3 regions of the Rhizobium sp. PAMB 3182 genome follow, and region 1 is predicted to be linked to each of the others. Evidence: riboswitches for the same ligand, from Rfam matches in the RefSeq annotation. Region 1 holds a riboswitch; each other region holds the start of a gene.

Region 1 (3,244 bases):
CAATCATCCTTGTCGCGTACGGTGAAGACGCCGGCGAGCTCGCCGCCGATCGCTTCCGGCAGCTTGCGCGGCGTGGCGCCGGTGGCAAGCGCCAGCGTCTCGTATTCGACCTGCGTGCCGTCCTGCATTCGGACGGTCTTCGCGGCCCGGTCGATTTCCTCGACCCAGGCAGACAGGCGGATGTCGACGTTGTTGTCGGCGAACCAGCTTTCCGGCCGGAACAGCAGGCGGTCGAAGCTCATCTCGCCGAGAAGGTATTTCTTGGACAGCGGCGGGCGTTGGTAGGGAAGGCTCGCCTCGGCGCCGAGGATCGTGATCGGACGTTCGTCCTTCAGGGCCCTCAACTTGGCTGCCAGCGCGAAGCCCGCCTGCCCTGCCCCGACGATCACCAGCCTGCCAGCCATGGCACCCTCCACATATCGTTAGTATAGAAACGAGTTTACTAAAATGAAGGTCTAGCGCATCGCCGCCCGAACGCCAAGGGGCCGGCCATCAAACGCGCGTGTCTCTGGCGTGAAGCCCGGGCCTTCGAAGAGGGAAAGGCGCAGCCCACAGACCGCGCCCTTCCGGTTTCGTTCGACCGCGATCAGCCGGCCTGATGCAGGCGACGCGCGAAAAGCGGGCCGCGGCTTGCCTTGTCGAAGGACTTGGCGGCGGCAAGCACGGCGAGGTCGATCAGCGGCTCGATGAGCACGACGCTCATATAGGCGATGCCGAACGAACCGACGGCGGCAAGGTTCTGAGCACCGAAGCCCTGGCCGTAGAGCGCCCAGAAGGCGACCCAGGCAACGATGCCGCCCTGATAGGTGGTCGAAAGCGCCAGCGCCTGCTTGTAGGTCACGTCGACATAGGCCGTGCGGGCCGGAATGATGCGGCGTGCCACCGCGCCGATCGCCCAGAGCGGCACGAGCAACGTGGTGACGTTGATGCCGTATTGCGGCAGGTCGAGGGGCGCGAAGAAGACGCCCTGGATCAAGAGCCCCAGCGCCAGGCCGATCGCCGCCGGCCCCGCCCCGAACATCAACAGCAGCGTCGAGCCGAGGATCAGGTGCACCTCGGAAACGCCGACAGCATGATGCGGAAGGACCTGGAAGAAGGAAAAGACCAGCGCGGTCGTGACCGTGCTGCGCATGGTAAGCGCTGCGACGCCGCCATCGTGACGGACGGTGTCGACCGCCATCTTGAGGCCAAGCCCGAGGGCTCCGGCTGCCGTTGCGTAGGAAAGAACGATCTTGGCGCCGTCGACGACGCCGGGTTCGATATGCATGTTGACTCCTTTCCGCGCCCACCGCGCGGCAAGTGATGAGAATGGGCGAAATGCCCGGCGATGATGGCAGGTCTCCTGGCTCGCGGGTCTTCATTCGGCCTGCCTTCCCGACTTCTCTTCAAAGCCAGTGGCATCAAGGCGTCATTCGCCGCTCACAGTTGCGGGGGCAGCCATGGTCTCGGTCCCTGATGGGTACGCCTCACCATGTTCCCTTTTCATCCGCCGTCCCGGTTTCGGGGATATGGCGGAACCATCGCCGTCAGTCGTAGAGCAGGGATTTTTCCGATTCAACTCTCGACAGGCAGAAATGCACGCCCAAATTGCCGCATTGTCATTTCGAAGGCCGGGTGATATTCGATGCCCGTCTTTCGAGTGGGGCATCGATGAAACGGCGGATCGGGACGATCAGGAACCTGTTGCACATTCTGTGTGCGCTGGCCGTGTTCGCCATCGGCTTCGCGCATAAATCCCCCGTACTTGCCTCTCAGATACCCGCCTCGGAACTGGCCGCCTATGCGCTGCCGGACGGCACCATTCCGTTCATCTGCGACAGCGCCCTCGACGACGAGGCCGGTGGCAAGAAGCATGTGCACGACCATGGCTGCGAGGCGTGCCGCATCAGCGCCGGATCAATGCTCGTGGTCCCGCCCTCCGTCGGCGGTCCGCAGGTCCGTATAAGCGGAACCGAGCGGCTGCCCGCCTATCGGGAAGCCTTCTACCGCCAGCTTTTCCCGCCCAACGCATCACCGCGCGCCCCTCCCCTTTCCGGCATTTCTGTCTGAACCGCAGCCGCCTTGGCGCGGCCGCTTTCACAGTTCGCGCCGGACTTCCGTCTCCTGACGGCTTCTGCCGGCGCCCATGCCGGATCGACACATCATGTTACAGAGGATCACCGCGGACCCGAACGCGTCCGCCCGATCGGCGAACGGGCCGCAAAGGCCGCTTGTCGCCGTATACTCACAAACATTCAACCGCTTCGAAGCCGGGTCAGCGATCACCATCGAGCGCAAGGGACGACGGGCACTCCTCGTCATCCGCGAGGGATGCGTGGCGCTGCACCAGACCCTGCAGGACGGACGCCGCCAGATACTCGACATTCTCGGCCCCGGCCGCGTGTTCGGAAAGGGCGTGACGGACCAGCTCGGCTGTCACGCCGAGGCGCTCGCCTTCACCCGGATCGAGACCATCGCCGAAGATGGACGCGACGGCGGCGGCCAGGCCAGGGCGCTCGTGGAGTTCACGCAAAGGCTGCAGGACCACATCACCCTGCTCGGCCGCCGGACGGCGCAGGAGCGGGTCGCCCTGGCGATCCTCGATCTCGCCGGTCAGTTCGGACGCCGCGGCCACGGCGCCCGTCCCTCCGGCGGCAGTTTTCGCCTCTACCTCAAGCGGGTTGACCTCGCCGACTGGCTCGGCCTGACGCTGGAAACCGTCAGCCGCAACCTGAACGGCTTCAAGCGCGCCGGGCTCATCGATTTCTCCACCCCGGAACTCGTGACCATCAAAGACCGCAAGCGGATCGCCGCCATCGCCGGCGCGATCGACGACGAGGCTGCGCCGCGAAGGCAGCCCCTCACCTGACCAATCACGCTTTCAGCCAATTCAACCCAACACATCCAGGAAAAGGAAACACTATGCAAACCACGACAATCCGTCTGCTCACGCTTATCGTCACGCTCATGACGGCGCCGCTGGCCTGGGGGCACGAGTTCAAGGTCGGAGATCTCGAGATCATCCATCCCAACTCGCGCGCCATGATCCCCGGCGCCAAGGTTGGCGGCGGCTATCTGAAGATCATCAATCACGGCAGCACGGACGACCGGCTGGTGGCGATCAAGTCCGACCGGTCAGACAACGTGCAGATGCATGAGATGTCGGTCGAAAACAACGTCATGAAGATGCGCGAGCTGCCGGACGGCATCGCCATCCCGGCCGGCAAGACCGTCGAGCTGAAGAAGGGCGGCCTGCATGTGATGT
Region 2 (3,244 bases), 1.3 Mb from region 1:
CGGCGTTCATCAGCATGTTGCGGATCATCGTCGTCTTGCCGGCGCCGAGAAAGCCGGTGATCACCGTTGCCGGGATTTTTTCCTTCATCATGATCCTAACCCTTCATTTTCAGCGGCAATCCCGCCGCGATAAAATAGACTTCTGCCGCTGTCTCCGCGGCCATCTGGTGGAGCCTGCCGGCGTGATCGCGAAAGGCCCGCGCCATGGCGTTCTCCGGCACGATGCCGAGGCCGACCTCGTTCGACACCAGGATGATCCGGCCCCTTGCCTGCGGCAGGTAATCGGCGAGCGAGCGCGAGGCCGCTTCGACGTCCATATCCGCCATCATCAGGTTCGAGACCCAGAGCGTCAGGCAATCGACGAGAATAACACGCCCCGGATCATCGACCGAGCGCAGACAACCGATGAGATCGACCGGCTCCTCATGCGTCGTCCAGCCGTCACCGGCTCGCTCCTGCTTGTGGCGCGCGATGCGGTCACGCATCTCGTCGTCATAGGCTTGGCCCGTCGCCAGGTAATGCCGGTCGAGGCCGGACTGTCGGGCAAGCCCCTCGGCGAACCGCGACTTGCCCGAACGGGCGCCGCCCAGCACCAGGACGGCGCCGGGCGGTGTCGTCGTCATGCGGCAGCTCCCGCGATCTTGCGGTTGGCAAGCCCCATCAGCAGACCGAGCACCAGCCAGAAGACCAGCGTCGTCGCCAATGCTGCGACAGCGAACTCGGCGGCGAGGATCGCCGGGACGTTGCTGTCGATGCTGTCGGGTTGCGGCGCGCCCCAGAGATGCGGCGCGGCAATCAGCACGAGGCCGAGAACCTTGGCCCAGGCCTCTTCACGCAGGGCCAGAAGCCAGATGCCGGCACCAGACAGTACCACCGCACTCAGCCACCAGATCTGGCGGGCGTCGAGATCGGCGGCCGGAAAGCCCGGCAGTTCCGGCGGCAGGCCGAGAGACGGCAGCAGGTGAACGGCCAGCCAGGCGCAGGCGCCCCAGAAGATGCCGTTCGCAAGCGTGATGTCGCGGCCGGAGACAAGACTGATGCCGGCAAGCAGCAAGGCAAAACCGGCACCGGCCACGAGGTTGGCCATCAGCGTTCCGCCAAAGCGGCTGACGCCGAAGAGCATGCCGCTCTCGTCGTGGCCATCGTCTTCCGCACCATGCGCGAAAGCTGGAGACGGCAGGAAAAGCGATCCGGCGAGTTCGCCGAATGTAGAGTTTTCAGCCTTGGCGGAATGCTCGTGCTCGGGCGCTCCGCCTTCATATTCCTCTGCGTGAAGAATAAGAGGCACGACTTTGACCTGCTGCGCGACGGTCATCACACCACCGGCAACAAGCCCGGCCACCAGAGCGGCCAGGAGATATTTGACAATCATGACAGGTGACCTTCGTCCTTAGTGGCAGGGAAAGCCATAGGAGTGGCGCACGTCATGGGCAGTATCGTGCAGAACCGCCGAATGCGCGAGACCGACGCCGAACACCAGGAACGCGCCGAGAAGGAGCGCAATGAAACCGGCCTTCTGACGGTCGGAAACCGAGAGGGTAGAAGAAGATGCGATCGTAGCCATGACAACCTCCGTGCTGGCATACTGGAGGAGCCTCCTCCGAGGTTTGGGCGAATGCCCGGCACGATATGGCAGGTCTCCTGGCTCGCGGTTTCAGGCATTTCTGCCAGCAGGTCTCCCTCGCCTTCCCGGAGTTTGATGGCAGATCGCGAAAGGCGGACGATTCGTAGACAATAGAGGCGTCCAACCCCGGTTCACGCGACTGCCACTCCAGTGGCTTTTTCCGCCGAAGGCTTTCCTGCCCGCCTGCCGATAGCGCAGACAGCCGGCAGTGCGGCCCTTCGAAGGAATGGAAGACCCTCGCCACTCTACAGTCGCGGGGTCGGCTGCGATTGGAACGCCCTGCTTGGGTCCGTCCCGTCACATTCCCTTTTGATCCCGATTGGCGATTGCCGTTCGGGAACCATCCGTAATTGCAGATGATTATGGATTCCCTTGCCGCCTGTCAATTGCGTGGAAGCGACAGAGACTGTTCTCTGACCGCGGATTGAAGGAAAGCCTCAAATCCCGCTTGCCCGACCGCCAAACCGGTGCAACCTTCCCTGTGGGAAGACCCCAAGACCGCAAAGGACCGCGCATGACGCAAAACAGTTACGACTCCGGACGGTTGAACCTGCCCTTCGTTGGCATTTCCACCTTCGGCAAGCGTCCCTACGAGCCGGACTGGTCGAAGATCGAAGCCGATGTCGCCGTCATGGGCGCGCCATTCGATTTCGGGACGCAGTGGCGGGCCGGCGCCCGGTTCGGACCGCGGGCGATCCGCGAGGCTTCGACCCTGTTTTCCTTTGGTCATGCCGGCGCATACGATCACGACGACGGCGTCACCTATCTCGACGACGTGACGATCGTCGACATCGGCGATGCGGACATCATCCACACCAATACCGAGATGAGCCACGCCAACATCGAGAAGGGCGTGCGCGCCATCCTCGCCGCCGGCGCGCTGCCGGTCGTGCTGGGTGGCGATCATTCGATCAACATCCCCTGCATCAATGCCTTTTCCGATCAGGGGCCGATCCATGTCGTGCAGATCGATGCCCATCTCGACTTCGTCGACGAGCGGCATGGCGTGCGCAACGGTCACGGCAACCCGATGCGCCGCGCGGCCGAAAAGGACTACGTCACCGGCCTCTCGCAGATCGGCATCCGCAACGTGTCCTCGACCGCGAAGGAAGGATACGAGACGGCGATCTCGATGGGATCGGACATCATCACCGTGCGCGGCGCGCGCAGGCTCGGGACCGAGGCGCTGCTTGAGCGAATTCCGGCTGGCATGAACTATTATCTGACGATCGACATCGACGGTTTCGACCCGTCGATTGCGCCCGGCACCGGCACGCCAAGCCATGGCGGCTTCCTCTACTACGAGGTGCTCGACATCATCGCCGGCCTCGCCGAACGCGGCAACGTCGTCGGCATCGACCTCGTCGAGGTCGCCCCCGACTACGACCACACCGGCACCACGGCAATCCTGGCGGCGCAGGTCTTGTTGAACACGATCGGGCGGATCTTTCATTTCCGGAAGTTGAGGGCGGGCACCTGAGGGGTATCGCCAAGGTCCAAACACCCCCTCTCTTGGAATTTCTAACACTTAGCTGACGCTAAGATGTTGAAATTCCATTCTCCCCCGCCAAGGGGGAGATGGGAGCCAGCGGCGCTATCAGCACTTCATCTCTCCCCTTG
Region 3 (3,244 bases), 160 kb from region 1:
ATGTCGCTGTCCGGTTCGCGGTCGCCGAGGTCGCGGGTCATCGACATCATCGGCGTGATGCCGGAACCGGCCGAGATGAACAGGTACTTCTCGCCCGGATGACGGACATAGGAGAAATCCCCGCGCGGGCCGTGCGCCTTGATCTTCATACCCGGATAGAGGCTTTCCTGCATCCAGCGGGTGCCGATGCTGTCCTTCTGCGCCTTGACCGTGACGGCCAGCATGAAGGGCCGCGAGGGGCTGGACGACAGCGTGTAGGTGCGCAGCACCGGTTCCGGTCCGACCGGCAGTTCCAGCGTGACGAACTGGCCGGGCAGATAGCGGAACCAGCGGTTCTCCTTGTCCGCCCGGAAGGTGAAGGTCATCGTGTCCGGCGCCTCCGGCGTCCAGCCGACGCATTCCAGCATGTCTTCCTTGTCGCTCCAGGGGAGCATTTCGTCGACATGCTTGAAGGGAGCTTTCTTCACGCTGCTCATTACGCGACAACCGACAGCTTGGTCTGATCGCCCTGCAGGCGGTCGATCATGAAGTTGGTGTACCACTCGACGAACTGCATGACGCCGCCTTCATGGTCGGGCGAATACGGACCCGGCTCATAGGCCGGCGAACGGATGCCGAAGGCGTTTTCCTCGACGATGCGGCGGTCCTGGTCGTTGGTCTCGTTCCAGACGTGGGTCAATTCCTCGAGGTCGTAGTCGACGCCCTCGACGGCATCCTTGTTCACCAGCCACTTGGTCGTGACCATGGTCTCTTCCGGACCGAGCGGCAGCACGCGGAAGGAGATCGCGTGATCGCCCAGCATGTGGTTCCAGGTGGTCGGATAATGGAAGAGCAGCATGGTGCCGATGTTGCCGACGGTGACGTCGGAGGACAGCGGCTTCTTCACTGCAGGCTTGCCGGACATGGTGTAGCTGACGGCGCCTTCGATCAACGGCATGCGGGCGGCGCGGAACTGGCCGCTGTCATGCATCTTGAACTGGCTCGGCAGGCCGGCGTCCTCGCAATGCTTCCAGTGGGCAGCGATGACAGGATCATCGCCCGCGCCCTGCGTGCCGGTAACCGACGGGGCTTCCGGGTATGTGCGGCAGAGCTCCGGATGGTTGCCGGCGCAGTGGTAGCATTCGCGGTTGTTTTCCCAGACGAGCTTCCAGTTGCCCTTCTCGATGATGGTCGACTGGTGGGCGATCTTGGCTTCCTTGAGACGGTGCGGCCCGACATAGGCATCGACCATTGCGCGGACGGGTTCAAAGTCGGGAGCGACCTTGGCGAGACAGACGAAGATGTAGCCGGCCACCGTTTCGCAATGCATTTTCTTCAGCGAAAACTGCGACTTGTCGAAGTCGTCACCCATCTGCCGGGCAAACAGCAGCGAGCCGTCGAGTTCGTAGGTCCACTGGTGGTACGGGCAGACAAGCTTGGCGGAGGCGCCGCGCTCGGTGTTGCAGACGCGCGAACCGCGGTGACGGCAGGAATTGTGCAGGGCGCGGATGACACCGTCGCGGCCACGCACGACGACGACCGGATAATCGCCGACCTGAACGGTGAAGAAATTGCCTGCCTTCGGGATTTCGCAGTCATGGCCGATGAAGAGCCAGTCGCGATACCAGATCGTTTCCATATCCAGCTTGAAATAATCCGGATCGGTGTAGAAGGCCTGCTCCAGGCTGAAGCCTTCGCGACGGTTGTTCAATTGCCGCAGCACAGTGTTACGAATATCCATGACCCATCCTCATGCGCCAAAAAAATCAGTGATGCAGACAACCGACAGGTCACGGCCGGCTGGGAGCACCGACAGTTGGAGACCCCGGCCGGTTGCTGCGGCCAAGTTTCAAAATCCATGCTTCAGGCTGGTTTCCGGGCTGAAGAGCCTCCCGTCGCTGCGGGAACTGGCCGTTCCGGACCATGCCGGTGGTTCTTGCGCCAGTTTCAAGCTCTTATACCGTTGCTAGGCAGCGCCGGATTTTCACCGGCTTTCCCAATTTTCCGCCCTCCCTAGCAGGGCGAGACCTTGAGCCTGAACACACTATAGTTGGGAACCGACGTCGCAGACACGCTGCCAGCGACACGCGACACGACAATTGACGACACGCAAGAACGTCGCAGACGGGACAGGCAAGCGGTCGAGGACGGCTCTTAACCGGCGGTTAACCACGTTTTGCGACGATGATGGACCATAGCGGAGCCCTGCACGTGTCCGAAGCCATGAAGACCAGATATTACCAGGCGGCGGAGAAAAAGCCGAAGCTTCCCGGACAGGCGGTTCACTCCGAATTCCTGCGCACCGGCCGCATCGTGCGCAGCAAGGAAAACTGGCTGGAAGAGGAACGGCGCTACCTCACCTACGAGGAGGTCGCCCAGCGCACGGGCAAGATGCTGATGTCCGCCGGCGAACGGACCCATGAACGGTTGAACCGGTTTCACAAGTCGATCCAGTTTCCGAAGATTATCTTTCACCGCACGTTCGAGCAGAGCCCGCATCTCGGCTATTGTCACATCACAGCCGCGCGGACGAACCATCCGCGCTTCAACGAGGTCATCTGGGCGTTCTACATCGCCAACTTCTTCTCCGAAATCGGCGGCACCGACGCCTTCTTCGGACGTCTGAACCTCAAATATCCGCGCATGTACTTCGCCGTGGCCGTCAACCAGAACCAGCCGGTCCCCGCAGAAAGGCCGGCGCAGACCAAGCCACGGACGGCGATGGCACAGCTGCCGGCGCCGCCACGCCTGCAGATCGACCGCAGCATCAACAATGGCGGCATCCTCTTCCAGACGCACGAGAAGAAGGAAGCGGTCAAGAACGTGCTCCTGCTCGGCGCCCGCGACGAAGCGCTGAGGCGAATCATTCAGGCGCTCTGACGCACCCGGTACCCCTACCCTGCTCCGATCGGACGCAGTTGAACACCCGGCCGTTCCGGGCTAAGGACATGCGCATTCCGAAGACCGGTGAGCCATGGCCCGCATTATCGACATCACCCGAAATCCCGACGAGGCGATTGCCGCGGCCCTGCCTCTGCTGGAGGCCGGTCGGCCGATCGCCATGCCAACCGAAACGGTCTACGGGCTGGCTGCGGATGCGACAAACCCAGCGGCCGTCACCGCCATATACGAGACCAAGGGCAGGCCGCGCTTCAATCCGCTGATCTGCCACATGGCCGACAAGGCGATGGCGGAACGCTATGCGACCTTCGACCCCGTTTCGGCGCAACTGGCGGACGCCTTCTGGCCCGGGCCGTTGACGCTC

Evidence for each region. A riboswitch is a leader RNA that binds a small molecule or an ion and turns the genes downstream of it on or off. The one in region 1 is predicted to bind cobalamin.
Region 2: another riboswitch for cobalamin. It lies ahead of ACU5AZ_RS18865 (CbtB domain-containing protein); the one in region 1 lies ahead of ACU5AZ_RS05260 (energy-coupling factor ABC transporter permease).
Region 3: another riboswitch for cobalamin. It lies ahead of ACU5AZ_RS06020 (aromatic ring-hydroxylating oxygenase subunit alpha); the one in region 1 lies ahead of ACU5AZ_RS05260 (energy-coupling factor ABC transporter permease).

Annotation. Positions count from the first base shown of each region.
Region 1 is NZ_CM128607.1:1,027,662-1,030,905, forward strand. It holds gene ACU5AZ_RS05255 (NAD(P)/FAD-dependent oxidoreductase) at 1-404, opposite strand, end outside; gene ACU5AZ_RS05260 (energy-coupling factor ABC transporter permease) at 587-1,267, opposite strand; cobalamin riboswitch at 1,316-1,537, opposite strand; gene ACU5AZ_RS05265 (hypothetical protein) at 1,651-2,049, shown strand; gene ACU5AZ_RS05270 (helix-turn-helix domain-containing protein) at 2,144-2,848, shown strand; gene ACU5AZ_RS05275 (copper chaperone PCu(A)C) at 2,902-3,244, shown strand, end outside.
Region 2 is NZ_CM128607.1:3,936,605-3,939,848, reverse strand. It holds gene cobW (cobalamin biosynthesis protein CobW) at 1-91, opposite strand, end outside; gene cobU (bifunctional adenosylcobinamide kinase/adenosylcobinamide-phosphate guanylyltransferase) at 96-623, opposite strand; gene ACU5AZ_RS18870 (CbtA family protein) at 620-1,372, opposite strand; gene ACU5AZ_RS18865 (CbtB domain-containing protein) at 1,391-1,564, opposite strand; cobalamin riboswitch at 1,615-1,984, opposite strand; gene speB (agmatinase) at 2,139-3,104, shown strand.
Region 3 is NZ_CM128607.1:1,185,569-1,188,812, forward strand. It holds gene ACU5AZ_RS06015 (2Fe-2S iron-sulfur cluster-binding protein) at 1-476, opposite strand, end outside; gene ACU5AZ_RS06020 (aromatic ring-hydroxylating oxygenase subunit alpha) at 476-1,720, opposite strand; cobalamin riboswitch at 1,829-2,026, opposite strand; gene ACU5AZ_RS06025 (DUF6656 family protein) at 2,203-2,859, shown strand; gene ACU5AZ_RS06030 (L-threonylcarbamoyladenylate synthase) at 2,954-3,244, shown strand, end outside.